DNA from 3 places in the Lysinibacillus sp. S1 genome. Region 3 is predicted to be linked to each of the others. Evidence: riboswitches for the same ligand, from Rfam matches in the RefSeq annotation. Region 3 holds a riboswitch; each other region holds the start of a gene.

Region 1 (4,927 bases), 1.6 Mb from region 3:
GAGATTTTTAATCTTGATACAACCAAACAAGCGTCTCTTTGGCGTGATCGTGCTTTAGTAGAACTTAATATTGCTGTTCTTCACTCATTTAAAGAAGATGGTGTGAGCATTGTTGATCATCATACAGCAGCTCAGCAGTTTAAATTGTTTGAGGAGGCAGAAAAATCAACAGGAAGAGAAGTTACAGGCAACTGGACATGGTTAATCCCACCACTTTCCCCTGCCACAACTCATATATTCCATAAACCCTATGTAAATATTTATCATACACCAAATTATTTTTATCAAAAACCATGCTATTAGTGTAAAAGAATTGTTTACTTTCGATACTTTTGATGAGAGAGGGCTTACTATGTTAGATCAGCAAATTCCCAATATCCCATGGAGACAATTGACGACACCTTATGGTAGAGGTACAGCCATTCCTAAGCTGATAGAACAGGAGCAATACACACAACTAGCTGAATTAATTGAACATCAAGGTACACTGTGGCAGGTGACACCATGGGTTTTGCTTGTCCTGCTAAAAAAGCTTACTCGTAAAAAATTAGAGGTTGTCTCCTTACAAGAGGTACAGTTATATTTAGCTGTGGCACATGCTATTACCAAGGATTATCTCGACCCAGTCAATACTGTTAAAAATATGCAGGAGCTATTAGACGTCAACTATTTGTGGATAGAAAATGAGGATAATGATGAGCAGGAGTGGGAGAAAGAAACGCCAAAGGGCTATGAGGAGCAAGCTTTTGTAGGCTATTACTATTATAGTTATATGCTTTTACAAGAGGCTGTTCCTATTTTTTCTACTATAACAGCTCATAATAATGAAGCATCAGAATGCCTTGCTGAATTGCTAACATTACTCCGCAACCCGACAATTAAGTAATGTGTAAACACTATAGAAATAGAGCAGATGGAGGAATCAAATCCACCTGCTTTATTTAATTTTAATGCACATATTCATCCTTAGAGGCTCTCATTGAGCAAAAGAAGAGTAACATTGCTACAACGACAAAGAGCCATCCCGCAATATTCCAGCCGCCAAATAAATCATGCAAGTAGCCAAAAAGAATAGGACCAATTGCGGCAAATAAATAACCCAAAGATTGCGCAAAGCCTGATAAATCTGCTGCTTCAAATGCAGTACGAGTCCGGAGAGTGAAGAACATCATTGCTAGGGCGAATGAAGAACCACCTGCTAACCCTAGAAGAACCATCCACAGTACCCCAAGACTTGTCCATTCCATGACAACCCCAACAAAGCCTACTAAATAGAAGGATGTAAACATCAATACAAGTGGGCGTTGAGAAGTCATTTTACCAGCAATAATAGGCACTGCTAAGGCCATTGGTACTTGTGAGAATTGCATGATTGAAAACATCCAGCCAGCTTTATCAGGTGCTAAACCTTGAGCAATATAGATCTCAGGTATCCAAGCTGCTGTTGTGTAGAATAATAAAGATTGTAAACCCATTGCCCCTGTGACAGCCCAAGTAACAGGTGATTTCCATAAAGGTGTACTGGTCTTCTTAGATGTAGTAACTGGTTCCGGTTTATTTGATTTTAGTTGAGGTATCCAAATTAAGATTGTAATTAGAACGAGTATGAGTGCAATGGAAAGTGCACCTTGCCAGCCTAACGATGAATTAGCTATCGGATAGCTAATACCAGCACCAAGGCCAGCAGTAAAATTCATGGACATGGTGAAAAAGGCCATTAATAAACCCACATGATAGGGAAATTTCAATTTCAATAATCCTGGAATTAGTACATTTCCAAAAGAAATGGCTACGCCAATTAACACAGTACCCAATAGAAGTAATTCTGTAGTACCAAGTGAACGTAGGACAATTCCTAAAGCCAAGAGAAAAGTTGATAAAAATAATGTTAGCTCAAGCCCTAGTTTGCGTGCTACAACTGGTGCAAATGGAGATATAACAGCAAAAGCCAGCAATGGTATCGTTGTTAGAAAGCCTGCCAAAACATTAGATATTCCAAGATCTTCACGGATAAAGGATATAATTGGGCCAACAACAGTTAGTGGCATTCGTAATGTAGAGGCTATAAAGATAACTCCAAAGACTAAAAGTAAGGTTGTTCCTTTCCAGCTAATTTTTTTACTTGGAAAACTAGTGGAATGATCATTTGTAGTCAAAATAAAATCCCCCCTAATAATAACCATTCTAATTGAACTACTATAACACTTTATCACACTATTAAAAATAGTAGAAGATTCATAAAATACAGAACATTTGTGGTTGTATTGAAATGTCTATGGTCTTATGTTAGTATAATAAACATCATAAATTTAATAATTATATGCCTCATGTTTGTATTGAGGTAGAGGTCGCGATATTTATAAGTATGCTAATTGAAATGACAAGCATTGATGAAATTAGTTGAAAGGAAATATTGCCGAAGTGTGAGGGGACTTGAAAACCTCATGCTGGGGCTGTCTCCGAAAGGAACAGAACTGTCACGTTTGCACAACGTGTTGAGCTATCATGTAGGAAAAACTGAGGATTAACGTAGCCATCACAGTGTATATGTGATGGCATTTTTTTGCCTCATAAATAGGAAGGAAGCTATATCGTGAGTGAAATAAAAGTAAATCAGCTCGGACATAAAGCGCCGAAGCTGAAAAAAGAATTAAAAAGCCGTCATATTACAATGATTTCTTTAGGCGGTACAATTGGTACGGGGCTATTTTTAGCCAGTGGAGGTGCAATTGCTCAGGCAGGGCCTGGAGGAGCATTGCTTGCCTATGCTTTAATCGGTATTATGGTGTATTTTTTAATGACAAGCTTAGGGGAAATGGCTGCCTATATGCCATCCTCAGGTTCATTTAGTACGTATGCAACCAAATTTGTAGATCCTGCCTTGGGCTTTGCATTAGGCTGGAACTACTGGTATAACTGGGCAATCACCATTGCTGCCGAAATTGCTGCTGTGTCATTAATTATGAAATATTGGTTCCCAGATAGCTCATCAGCACTTTGGACAGTATTATTTATTGCTGTTGTATTGACGTTTAATTTACTATCCGTAAAAAGTTATGGTGAAAGTGAATATTGGTTTGCCATGATTAAAGTAGCAACGGTTATTGTTTTTATTATCATTAGCTTACTAATGATTTTTGGTATTTTAGGTGGGCAGGCTCCTGTAGGTTTCACTAATTTCTTTGTTAGTGATGGGCCATTCCATGGTGGCTTCCTTGCTACATTTGGTATTTTCCTAGCTGCAGGATTTTCATTCCAAGGGACAGAATTACTAGGAATTACAGCTGGTGAAACAGATGATCCTGGTAAAAATATTCCGAAGGCTGTTAAATCTGTATTTTGGCGTATTCTTTTGTTCTATATTTTAGCGATTGGTGCAATTGGGATGTTAATTCCATTTACAGACGAACGTTTATTATCAGAAGATATCGCAGTATCACCGTTTACACTAGTGTTTGACCGCCTAGGTATTGCCTTTGCTGCTTCATTAATGAATGCCATTATTTTAACGGCTATGCTGTCAGCAGGAAATTCAGGACTATATGCATCTTCTCGTATGTTATGGCAATTAGCAGTGGATGGACATGCACCTAAATTTTTTGCAAAGCTAAGTCGTAGAGGTATTCCGATTTATGCACTTATGGCAACATTAGCTGTAGGCTGTTTAGCATTTTTGGCATCCTTCTTTGGCGATGGAGTGGTTTATATCTGGCTATTAAATGCTTCTGGAATGTCTGGCTTTATTGCATGGCTAGGTATTGCGTTTAGTCATTATCGTTTCCGCCGAGCGTTTGATGCACAAGGCTTAGATCCAAAGTTATTACCTTATAAAGCCAAATTATATCCTTTTGGACCATTATTTGCTTTTACAGTTTGTATGATCGTAGTCATTGGACAAAATTACACAGCCTTTACAGGCGATAAGATTGATTGGTACGGTATCCTTGTTTCGTATATTGGGATTCCATTATTTTTAGCATTATGGTTTGGCTATAAATTAAAGCACAAAACAAAAATGCTTCCACTTGAAGATTGTGATTTAAAAGTTGAAGATTAAATAATAGAGCTGTTCTATAAACCAAAGAGTGATGGTTTATGGAGCAGCTCTTTTTTCAACACTCATAAACAAATCTCTAATGATACATCATAAATATGGTAATGTAATATACATATGGAAATTGGGTTTGATAGGAGAGGTGCATCATAGTGCAAAAGCATATTTTACTTGTAGAAGACGATGAAGCCATTCGTGAAATGGTTGATAATTACTTAACGATGGAAGGTTTCCAGGTCACAACAGCGACTAATGGCGAAGAGGCATTACAAAATTGTTTGCAAAATATCTTTGATTTGGTCATCTTAGATATTATGATACCTAAATTAAATGGATTGGAAGTATTAAAGATTATTAGAGAGCAGGCAGCACTTCCTATCATTATTATGTCTGCAAAAGACAGTGATGTTGATAAAGCATTGGGCTTAGGATTAGGGGCAGATGATTATATTGCTAAACCCTTTTCTATGCTGGAATTTTCAGCACGTGTAAAGGCTGTTATCAGAAGAGCTACGAAATACTCTAGTCAAGCTGAACAAAAGCAAGAGGTCCTTGAAATTGATAATTTAAAGATAGATATCGTTAATTTCTCAATAACAAAGAGCGGACAAGAGATAAAGCTAACATCAAAGGAATTTTCCATTTTAAAATTGTTTGTGACAAATCGTCACAGAGTTTTTACCAAAGAGCAAATTTATCAGACGATATGGAAAGATGCCTATTATGGAGATGAAAATATTATAAATGTACATATCAGAAGACTCCGTGAAAAAATAGAAGATGATCCGTCACATCCTCACTATATTAAAACCCTATGGGGAATCGGCTATAAATTTGAAGGGTAAAAATATATGATATTTCTATTATTATTAA
Region 2 (4,927 bases), 1.1 Mb from region 3:
CAGCAATTAAAGATGTCTTTGCCCTGCATACCGCAACTGAACAAGAGAAACAACAGCTACAGGATGTGGCGGGTGCTAGCAGCTATCAGCGAGATTAACAAAAAAATGGGTGGCTCAGCAAATGTTCTGAACCACCCTGTTTGTTTTTATTCAAAATAATCTTTATAGTAGCCACCGACATTACCTGTGTTGTCGATGATAAAAACGAACTCTTCTGTTTCATTTTTCACTTCATACTCTTTTCCTACTGTTAATACGTTTGATACTAAGTATTTCGATGCATTTGTATGTTTGCAAGTAACCGTTCGTAATGTTGGCGCATCTTTCCATTTTAAATGTAACATATTCTCTCTACCTCTCTTTACTAGCAAAAGCTAATGTCTATTGCTTATTTTATAATATTTTTGGTCTTTTGTGGAGAAAAAAGAAATACTATACCTATTCTATCCAAAAAAAATGAACATTTGAGGTGTTATGATGAGTTTTGGTGGTGTACCGCAATGGTTTTTTATCATTGCTGTAGCATTCGCAATCTGCTTTGTACTTTATGCAGAATGGAATTCTAGAAAATAAGTGAGTCCAACAGGTTGGACTCACTTTTTTGTGCTTATTTTAATGTACGCTTTAAAAATTCCTTCGTACGTTCATGTTGTGGATTGACTAATACTTGTGCTGGAGGGCCTTCTTCCACAATTACACCTTTATCCATAAAGACAACACGATCTGCTACTTCTTTGGCAAATTCCATCTCATGTGTCACGATGAGCATCGTATTGCCCTCGTTTGCTAGCTGACGCATTACCTTTAATACCTCACCCACCATTTCTGGGTCTAATGCGGATGTTGGCTCATCGAATAGCATTACATCAGGATTCATTGATAAGGCACGAGCGATGGCCACACGCTGCTTTTGTCCGCCTGAGAGTTGACGGGGCTTGGCATTCACATATTGATCCATGCCAACGATTTTCAAGTATTTAAGCGCCGTTTCTTCTGCTTCTTTTTTCGAACGTTTTAACACTTTGATTTGGCCCACCGTGCAATTACTTATGACATTGTGGTTGTTAAATAAATTGAACTGCTGGAACACCATGCCTAAATGTGTGCGATATTCTTGAATATTGTGCTTTTCATCTAGGATGTCTTCCCCTTTATAAATAATTTGACCGCCACTTGGCGTTTCTAATAAATTTATGCAACGAAGCAATGTGGATTTACCAGAGCCAGAGGAGCCAATTAAACAAACTACCTCCCCTTTTTCCACTTGGAAATTCACATCTTTTAACACTTGGTTACGTCCAAATGATTTACTTAAATGCTCGATTTTAATGACTGCCATTTGTGCGTCCCCCTATACGGCTTCTTTTTGTTCTTTTTGATAGGCATCAGGACCATCTAGACGTTTTTCAACATACAGAAGGATGCGAGATGCGGTAAATGTCATGATGAAATAAAGAACACATGCAACGAAGAATGATTCGAAATAACGGAAGTTGTTACCCGAAATTGATTTTGTTTGGAAGAATAATTCCGTTACTCCAATGACATTTAATACGGCTGTATCTTTAATATTCATGATTAATTGGTTACCTGTCGCTGGTAAAACATTACGCGCTACTTGTGGTAAGACAACATGAAGCATAATTTGGAAGTGATTCATGCCAATTGCTGATGCTGCCTCGTATTGACCATTATCAATGGATACAATACCGCCACGAACAATTTCTGCCATATATGCCCCAGTATTGAGGGAAACGACTAAAATACCTGCTGTAATAAAGTGCATATCGATACCGAATGCGATATCTAATCCGTAGTAGACAACCATAGCTTGTACAATCATTGGTGTACCACGGAAAAATTCAACATAGCATGTTAGTATAAAATTAATGAGCTTTAAGCTATAAAATTTCACACCTTTTTTACGAACTGGAATCGTATGCATAATTCCGATGAAAAATCCGATAAATGCACCAATAATTGTACTAATACTCGAAATCAGTAACGTATAATACGCACCTCGTAAAAACATTTGCCAGTTGTTTTCAATAATTGAAAGTATCCATTCAAGACTCATGATGTTCCTCCTAACAATGTCATCTTGCTCGCTTATTTCTTTTGTGTCCTAGCTCTTTCTACCATTCTATGATTTGTCACGCTAGGACATTATCATTATGTAGAGAGGTTCTCATTTTGATAATGATGAAATGATCATGCACGGACTAATTGCTAGTCCGTGCCATGTCATTATTGTGCTGCGGGTTGTTGAGAAATAGCTTCTTCCATAATCGCTTGACGATCATCTTCTGAAATGCCTTTTAGGATTTCATTGATTTTTTCACGATTTGCATCATCTTTACGTAAGCCTACAGCAATTGAAGTATTTGATAGGTCTGTATCAAAGCCTTCTTCAAATGCTACATAGGTGAATTTATCGTTGGCAGCAGAAGCGGAAATGCCCTCTGGACGTTCAGCTACATAGCCATCAATTTTACCTGCTTCTAACGCCACACGCATTGCTGGGAAGCTCTCCATTGCTGTTTGCTTTTCTACGCCTTTAATTTGATCGATAACTGTGTAGTTTGATGTATTTAATTGTGATGTAATTTTAGCACCTGAGAAGTCTTGAATCGATTTTGCGCCTTCATATTTGCTACCTTTTTTAATAACCATAACAAAATCAGAAGTATAATAGTTTTCTGTAAAATCAATTGTTTTCTTGCGTTCTTCTGTTGGTGACATACCTGCAATAATTGCATCAATTTTGTTTGATTGTAGCGCTGGAACTAAACCGTCCCACTCCATTTTAACAATGACTAACTCTTTGCCTAGACCTTCAGCGATTTTCTTTGCCATTTGTACATCATAGCCACCTGCATACTCTGCATTATCCGCAATTTTCACTGCACCATTTGCATCGTCTTGCTGTGTCCAGTTGAACGGTGGGTAGCCAGCCTCCATTCCAATTCGGAATTCACCGCCACCTTCTTCTTTGTCAGTTCCAGCATCACTTGAACCGCCCTCTTTTTTGTCACTTGTGCCACATGCAGCTAGCACAATTGCCGTCATGATAGAGATCATTACTAACAACCATTTTCTTTTCATGAAAAACTCCCCTTTTCTGTAAAAAAATAAGACAACTGTACTAAAAAAGACCTAAGTTTATTGAACTTAGGTCTTACCTTTTATGACAGTTGCCCAAATCCTCACTATAATTTCCATGTTTCCGAGATAGCACAACCTAGTAAATCTGGAAATCCATTTACTAGGACAGTCCTGCACTTATTCACTGCAGACCCAGTATAAAAGTACGAGCTCCTTTTATACTTCGGCGATATTTCCTTCTTCATTGCGTCTTCGCTTGCTTTTACTCAACAATGAACTAATAAATACCGCGCCTCTACCTCACTGGTAACAATTCGTGAGGTTTGTTTATTTAATTGATATTTAGATACTACTATAAAACTAATATGTTCGTCAAGACGATTTTAACATTTTTCTGACTAATGACAATATTAGGATATTGTGCGTTCTGCTTCCACTTTAAATCGTTGAACTTTTGTTGATATTTCTGAAAATTACAACAAATATTTATTATAGAGTATGTTCTACATATGAGAAAAGTTGCGTTTTTTTCTTTCTTTGCTCCTATAAACGATGTACCATTCGTACTCTTTCAAGCATAGAATCGCTCAATACCTTTCGTCATACAAAAAAACCCTGCTGAACATTGTTCGCAGGGTTTAATGGAATTATGAATTTAATAATAAATCTTCAGGATTTTCGATTAATTCTTTAACTGTTTTTAAGAATCCTACAGAATCTTTACCATCGATGATACGGTGATCGTATGAAAGTGCTACATACATCATTGGACGGATTTGAACTTCACCATTTACTGCAACTGGACGGTTTACAATTGAGTGCATACCTAAAATACCAGCTTGTGTACCGTTCATAATTGGTGTTGACATTAATGAACCGAATACACCACCATTTGTGATTGTGAATGATCCACCAGCCATGTCATTTAAGCCTAATTTTTTATCACGAGCTTTTGTCGCTAAGTTAGCAATATCTTTTTCGATTTCTGCAAAGTTTTTGCTATTAGCATCGCGTACAACTGGTACGACTAAACCTTCTTCAGTCGATACAGCAATACCGATATCAAAGAAGTTATTTAAATGAATCTCATCGCCAGAGATTTGAGCGTTTACGTATGGGTATTTTTTCAGTGCTGCAACAACAGCTTTAGTGAAGAATGACATGAAACCAAGTTTGATGTCGTTTGCTTTTACAAACTCTTCTTGTTTACGTTTACGAAGTGCCATGATGTTTGTCATGTCAATTTCGTTGAATGTTGTTAACATTGCTGTTGATTGTTTAACTTCTAATAAACGTTTTGCAATTGTTTGGCGACGACGGCTCATTTTTTCAATTGTTACACGGTCAGAATTAGCTGCTGGTGTGAATACTACTGGGCCACCTGAAGTTGCTACGGATGTAGGTGCTGCTGCTGGTGCTRSWGCTGTACCATGAGCTGCTACATCTTGTACACGTACACGTCCTTGTGGATCTACTGGAGATACCGCTGCAAGGTCAATACCTTTTTCACGTGCAAGACGACGTGCTGCTGGAGATGCAACTACACGCTCACCAGAAGTTTCTTCTACTACTGGAGCTGCTGCAACTGGTGCAGGTGCTGCTTGTGGCGCTGCTGGTGCAGGTGCTGCCTCAGTTGGTGCTGCCGCTGCTGGAGCTGCCGCTGCTGGAGCTGCTGCTGCGCCTTCGCCTGCTTCTACTACTGCGATAACTTGACCAACTAGTACAGTATCGCCTTCTTCAGCTAAAATTTGTGTTAATACACCTGCTTCTTCAGAAATGATCTCAGCGTTTACTTTATCTGTTTCAAGTTCAACGATGAATT
Region 3 (4,927 bases):
ATTTATGTCGGTAAAGCAAAAGTTCTAAAAAACCGTGTACGTTCTTATTTTACGGGAACACATGAAGGGAAAACGCAAAGGCTTGTAGGTGAAATAGAAGATTTTGAGTATATTGTAACGTCATCAAATATTGAAGCACTTATTTTAGAGCTGAATCTCATCAAATTACATGATCCAAAATATAATGTCATGTTAACGGATGATAAGACCTATCCATATTTAAAAATTACGAATGAAAAACATCCTCGTCTGATTACGACACGGAAGGTAAAAAAGGATAAGGCAAAATATTTTGGTCCTTATCCGAATGCCTATGCAGCAAGTGAAACGAAAAAGCTATTGGATCGATTGTATCCGCTGCGCAAATGTGTACAATTACCTTCCAAGGTTTGCTTGTACTATCACATGGGTCAATGCTTAGCACCTTGTGTGAAGGAAATTGAAGGTCAGGTTTATCAAGAAATGATTGAGGATATGACGAAGTTTCTAAATGGTGGTGTGGAGGCAGTCAAAAAAGAGCTTGAAGTTAAAATGCTAGCAGCTGCAGAAAACCTGGAATTTGAGCGAGCGAAGGAATTCCGAGACCAAATTGCCCATATTGATACGGTTATGCAGAAACAAAAAATAGTTTCAAGTGATACAACAAATCGAGATGTATTTGGCTATGCTGTTGAAAAAGGATGGATGTGTGTTCAGGTTTTCTTTGTACGCCAAGGAAAGCTGATTGAGCGCGATGTCTCAATTTTCCCCATCTATCAAGATGCAGAGGAAGAATTTTTAACATTTGTTGGGCGCTTTTATGAAAAGCCAGAGCATATTAAGCCAAAAGAAATTTTTATTCCACAAGCCATTGATGCAGCTATCTTAACAGAATTATTAGAAATTAAAGTGCTCACACCGAAAAGAGGTCAAAAGAAGGAATTGGTTGAATTAGCTACCAAAAATGCTGAAATTGCTGTGGCAGCTAAATTCCAGCTAATAGAGCGTCAGGAAGAACGTACGATTGGTGCTTGTGAGGCACTTGGTGAAGCAATGGGTATTAGTACACCTTTACGAATTGAAGCTTTTGATAATAGTCATATGCATGGAACGGATGCAGTGTCTGCTATGGTTGTTTTCATTGATGGGAAGCCTGCGAAAAAGGAGTACCGAAAATATAAAACGCGTACAGCAGCCAAGCATGATGATTACGGTGCAATGCAGGAGGTTATACGTCGTCGCTATATACGTGTTTTAAAGGAAGGACTACCATTACCAGATTTAGTCTTAATTGATGGTGGTAAGGGACAAATGGAAGTAGCCCGTGAAGTACTAGAAGATGAGCTTGGTCTTGTTATACCGATTGCTGGTTTAGCCAAGGATGATAAGCATAATACATCTCAGCTCTTGTTTGGTGATCCACCAGAAGTGATTAGCTTAAAACGTACAAGTGATGGCTTTTATTTATTACAACGAATTCAAGACGAAGTCCATCGCTTTGCTATTACCTTCTTGCGTCAACAGCATGAGAAGCATGCCATTCAATCTGTATTAGATCATATTGAAGGGGTAGGACCAAAACGAAAGCAACAGCTGCTTAAACATTTCGGTTCAGTCAAAAAAATTCGAGAGGCGAGCGAGCTAGCATTACAGGAGGCTGGGATGCCCGCTAATTTAGCAAGCCAAATTTTTAGCTATTTTCAGCAACAATCATTGTCAAAGGAATAGGCATGTGCTATGGTTATAAATAACATTGTTTTCAATGTTATGAAGAGTCAACTGCGTGACTAGTTTGTTTACGCAAAGGCTTAATGAATTGAATACATTCACTTTAAAGTGATGATAGAGGTGCAAGATTCAAGAGTAACACGATGGAGGATGGACAAGTCCAGAGATATTGTGTGAAAGGGGAGCTTGCCGAAGTACAGGATTGTTGTTCCATTGTTGTACTGGTTTTGCATTTAAGAAATGTAAGACTGTCGATTCTAAACGTTTCGGAGAGCTATCACACATGCGCAAGTTACGATTATTGTACATGTTATAGGCAGCTTTCACGTTATGTGGAGGCTGCCTTTTAGTTTTCTAGAAACGGTTTTACCCCCCATAATTTGGTGAAATACATGAACTGGAAGGGAGAACGAAAGAAATGGCTAAAATCGTGATGAAGTTTGGAGGAGCTGCATTAGCTTCTACTGAACAAATCCAAGAGGCTGCTAGGAAAGCGATTGCTGAAAAGGACAAAGGATTGGATGTAGTAGTGGTCGTTGCAGCGATGGGACACACTGCGAAAGAGATGAAAATGATGGTACACCAACTAACTGACGATGTGTCGAAAAGAGAATTAGATGCAGTTTTGTCAACTGGCTCTCAATTATCTAGTGCTTTATTTACCATCGCTTTGCAGGAAGCAGGCTATGAGGCTGTGTCTCTAACTGGATGGCAAGCTGGTATACATACGGATGGTATGTATCGACATGCTCGTATCGACTATATAGATATTAGTCGTATGGAAGAACATTTTGCACAGGGACAAATTGTGGTTATTGCTGGAGAACAAGGGATTGACGAAGTGCACAATATCACCACGCTTGGAAAAGGTGGAGCTGAAACAGCTGCTGTTGCACTTGCCATAGCGTTGGAAGCGGAGAGAGTAGATATGTATACAAATGTGGATGGTGTTTATACAGCAGATCCACGATATGTTCCCAATGCCCAAAAGCTTCAAGAAATTTCATATGATGAAATGTTGGAATTATCGAATTTAGGGTCTCATATCATACATCCTCGTGCGGTGGAGTTAGCGAAGAAATTTCAAATGCCTGTTATTATACGTTCAAGTTTAATAGAATCAGTAGGCACTTTATTGAAGGAGGAAGTGGAAATGGAAAAAAATTTAGTCGTTCGTGGTGTTGCATTTGAATCAGATATTATTCGTTTAACAGTAGGGTATGATGCTTTTTCCAATGCTTCATTAGCAGATATATTTACGGTTCTTGCAGAGAACCGTATTAATGTAGATATTATTGTCCAAGCCATTATTGATGGGTTGAAGCCAACTGTATCGTTTTCCATTTTAAAAGAGGAATTTGCGGAAGCATTACGTGTTTTAGAGGATAGTAAATTATCACTTGGATTTAGTTTTGCTGACTTCGAAATTGGACTAGCAAAAGTTTCTATTATTGGTTCAGGCATGGCTTCCAATCCAKGCGTTGCTGCTCGTATGTTTGATCGGTTACGTCGTGAAAATATCCCTGTAAAAATGGTTAGTACTTCTGAAATAAAAGTGTCCGTTGTTGTACCACAGGATGATATGATCCAAGCAGCTAATGCTCTCCATGATGAGTTTAATTTAGAGCAAGCACTTTACATATAATAATAGAAGAAACAGCATTTTATGTAATTGACCGAAATAAAAGGAAGAAAAAAGAAGGATTGTCATCCCATTCTTTAATGGGAGACAATCCTTTTTAATTATTCTGTGGGAATGGTATTCATAATACGTTCTTTAACGTCCCATTTGACTGTAAACATGACGTATTGTTGCTTTTCCCGTTTTTCATTATAGCATTCTGTCAGGTAGCCTTTAGCTAGTTGAATTTGCTCTGCTATAAATCCTGCTTCAAGTTTAAAGCTACGCTGCTTTATTTGAAGAATTTCAGGGTCATTTGTCAACTGGAAAATACGTCCATCTTTTGATTCCTTTATGAGTTCTAATGTACCCCAGCAGGCATCTGCGAAAAATGCGATAAGTTCATCTTGACTTTTACATGGGAACTTGCGAGCAAGCTCTTTACCTGCCCAATAAAGGACGTCATCTTCATGTTTACCAAGTATAGAAGATAGAATATGATCACGAATGATCTCATAGCCAAATGATGAGATTGTAGGAGATGGAGTGTTTAACATTGTTATCCTTCTTTCTTAGAATTTTCTTAAAATTTAACGGTAATAAAGTAATGATAGATTTTTCGAGAAAAAACGACGCATCATGTACTAGATTAGTTCTTTAATAAGCTCTATGAAAAACTCCGAGTTGCCTTGACGCTCGTAGCTCTTGAGAGTACAATAAACATGTCATAATATTGTACCATGATGAAATACACAGTCAATGAAGTATCATTTACAAAATGATGACTTCTTTTGTTGTGCTATTTTAAGTACTAAGGGGGGTAACAGTCTTGTCGAAAGATCGAGAGTTTTTATGGCGTCGCTTACATTCTCTACTTGGGATCATTCCAGTAGGTCTGTTTTTAACGATGCACCTGTTCATTAACTTTACAGCAACAGGCGGGGCAGAAAGTTACAACGATGCTACCGCAGTAATGGAAAAGATTCCATTCCTTATCCTAGTTGAATGGATTGTCATCTATATTCCATTAATGTTCCACGCATTCTATGGTGTCTACATTGCATTCACTGCTACACCAAACACAGGACGTTTCAGCACGTACCGTAACTGGATGTTCTCTTTACAACGTTTTACTGGTGTATTCTTAGTGATATTTATTGCATGGCATATTTTCCAAACTCGTATTCAAAAAGCACTTGGCACACACGTTGATTACGACATGATGGCGAATATTGTTGCTAATCCATTCATGCTTGGATTCTACATTGTTGGTATTTTATCAGCAACTTTCCACTTATCTAACGGTTTATGGGCATTCCTAGTAAGCTGGGGTATTACACAATCTCCTCAGTCTCAAAAGATCGCTACTTACGTAACAAACATTCTTTTCGTAATTCTAAGTGTAGTTGGTGTGGCTGCTATTTTAGCTTTCGTATAATTCAATAGAAGCTACGATAGAGCACATGCAATCATTGCAATTTTTTAAGAGGAGTGAGAAATAATCATGGCGAAAAGCAAAATAATTGTTGTCGGCGGTGGTCTTGCCGGTCTGATGGCAACGATTAAAGCAGCTGAAGTTGGTACTGAAGTTGATTTATT

What was found. Region 3 has a riboswitch for lysine ahead of ACHZEU_RS20225 (aspartate kinase). Riboswitches for the same ligand answer to the same signal wherever they lie in the genome.
Positions count from the first base shown of each region.
Region 1: it holds a riboswitch for lysine, as region 3 does, so the genes downstream of both, ACHZEU_RS12245 (amino acid permease) here and ACHZEU_RS20225 (aspartate kinase) in region 3, are expected to answer to the same signal.
Region 2: it holds a riboswitch for lysine, as region 3 does, so the genes downstream of both, ACHZEU_RS02275 (transporter substrate-binding domain-containing protein) here and ACHZEU_RS20225 (aspartate kinase) in region 3, are expected to answer to the same signal.

Region 1 is NZ_CP173154.1:2,467,780-2,472,706, reverse strand. Features, by position in the region: gene ACHZEU_RS12260 (nitric oxide synthase oxygenase) at 1-303, shown strand, start outside; gene ACHZEU_RS12255 (hypothetical protein) at 353-886, shown strand; gene ACHZEU_RS12250 (MFS transporter) at 948-2,156, opposite strand; lysine riboswitch at 2,335-2,511, shown strand; gene ACHZEU_RS12245 (amino acid permease) at 2,594-4,057, shown strand; gene ACHZEU_RS12240 (response regulator transcription factor) at 4,207-4,899, shown strand; gene ACHZEU_RS12235 (sensor histidine kinase KdpD) at 4,906-4,927, shown strand, end outside.
Region 2 is NZ_CP173154.1:443,858-448,784, forward strand. Features, by position in the region: gene ACHZEU_RS02255 (toxic anion resistance protein) at 1-98, shown strand, start outside; gene ACHZEU_RS02260 (DUF6501 family protein) at 147-344, opposite strand; gene ACHZEU_RS02265 (amino acid ABC transporter ATP-binding protein) at 608-1,339, opposite strand; gene ACHZEU_RS02270 (amino acid ABC transporter permease) at 1,352-2,077, opposite strand; gene ACHZEU_RS02275 (transporter substrate-binding domain-containing protein) at 2,248-3,105, opposite strand; lysine riboswitch at 3,225-3,411, opposite strand; gene odhB (2-oxoglutarate dehydrogenase complex dihydrolipoyllysine-residue succinyltransferase) at 3,753-4,927, opposite strand, start outside.
Region 3 is NZ_CP173154.1:4,046,768-4,051,694, forward strand. Features, by position in the region: gene uvrC (excinuclease ABC subunit UvrC) at 1-1,707, shown strand, start outside; lysine riboswitch at 1,815-1,992, shown strand; gene ACHZEU_RS20225 (aspartate kinase) at 2,126-3,352, shown strand; gene ACHZEU_RS20230 (YslB family protein) at 3,451-3,885, opposite strand; gene ACHZEU_RS20235 (succinate dehydrogenase cytochrome b558 subunit) at 4,158-4,766, shown strand; gene sdhA (succinate dehydrogenase flavoprotein subunit) at 4,833-4,927, shown strand, end outside.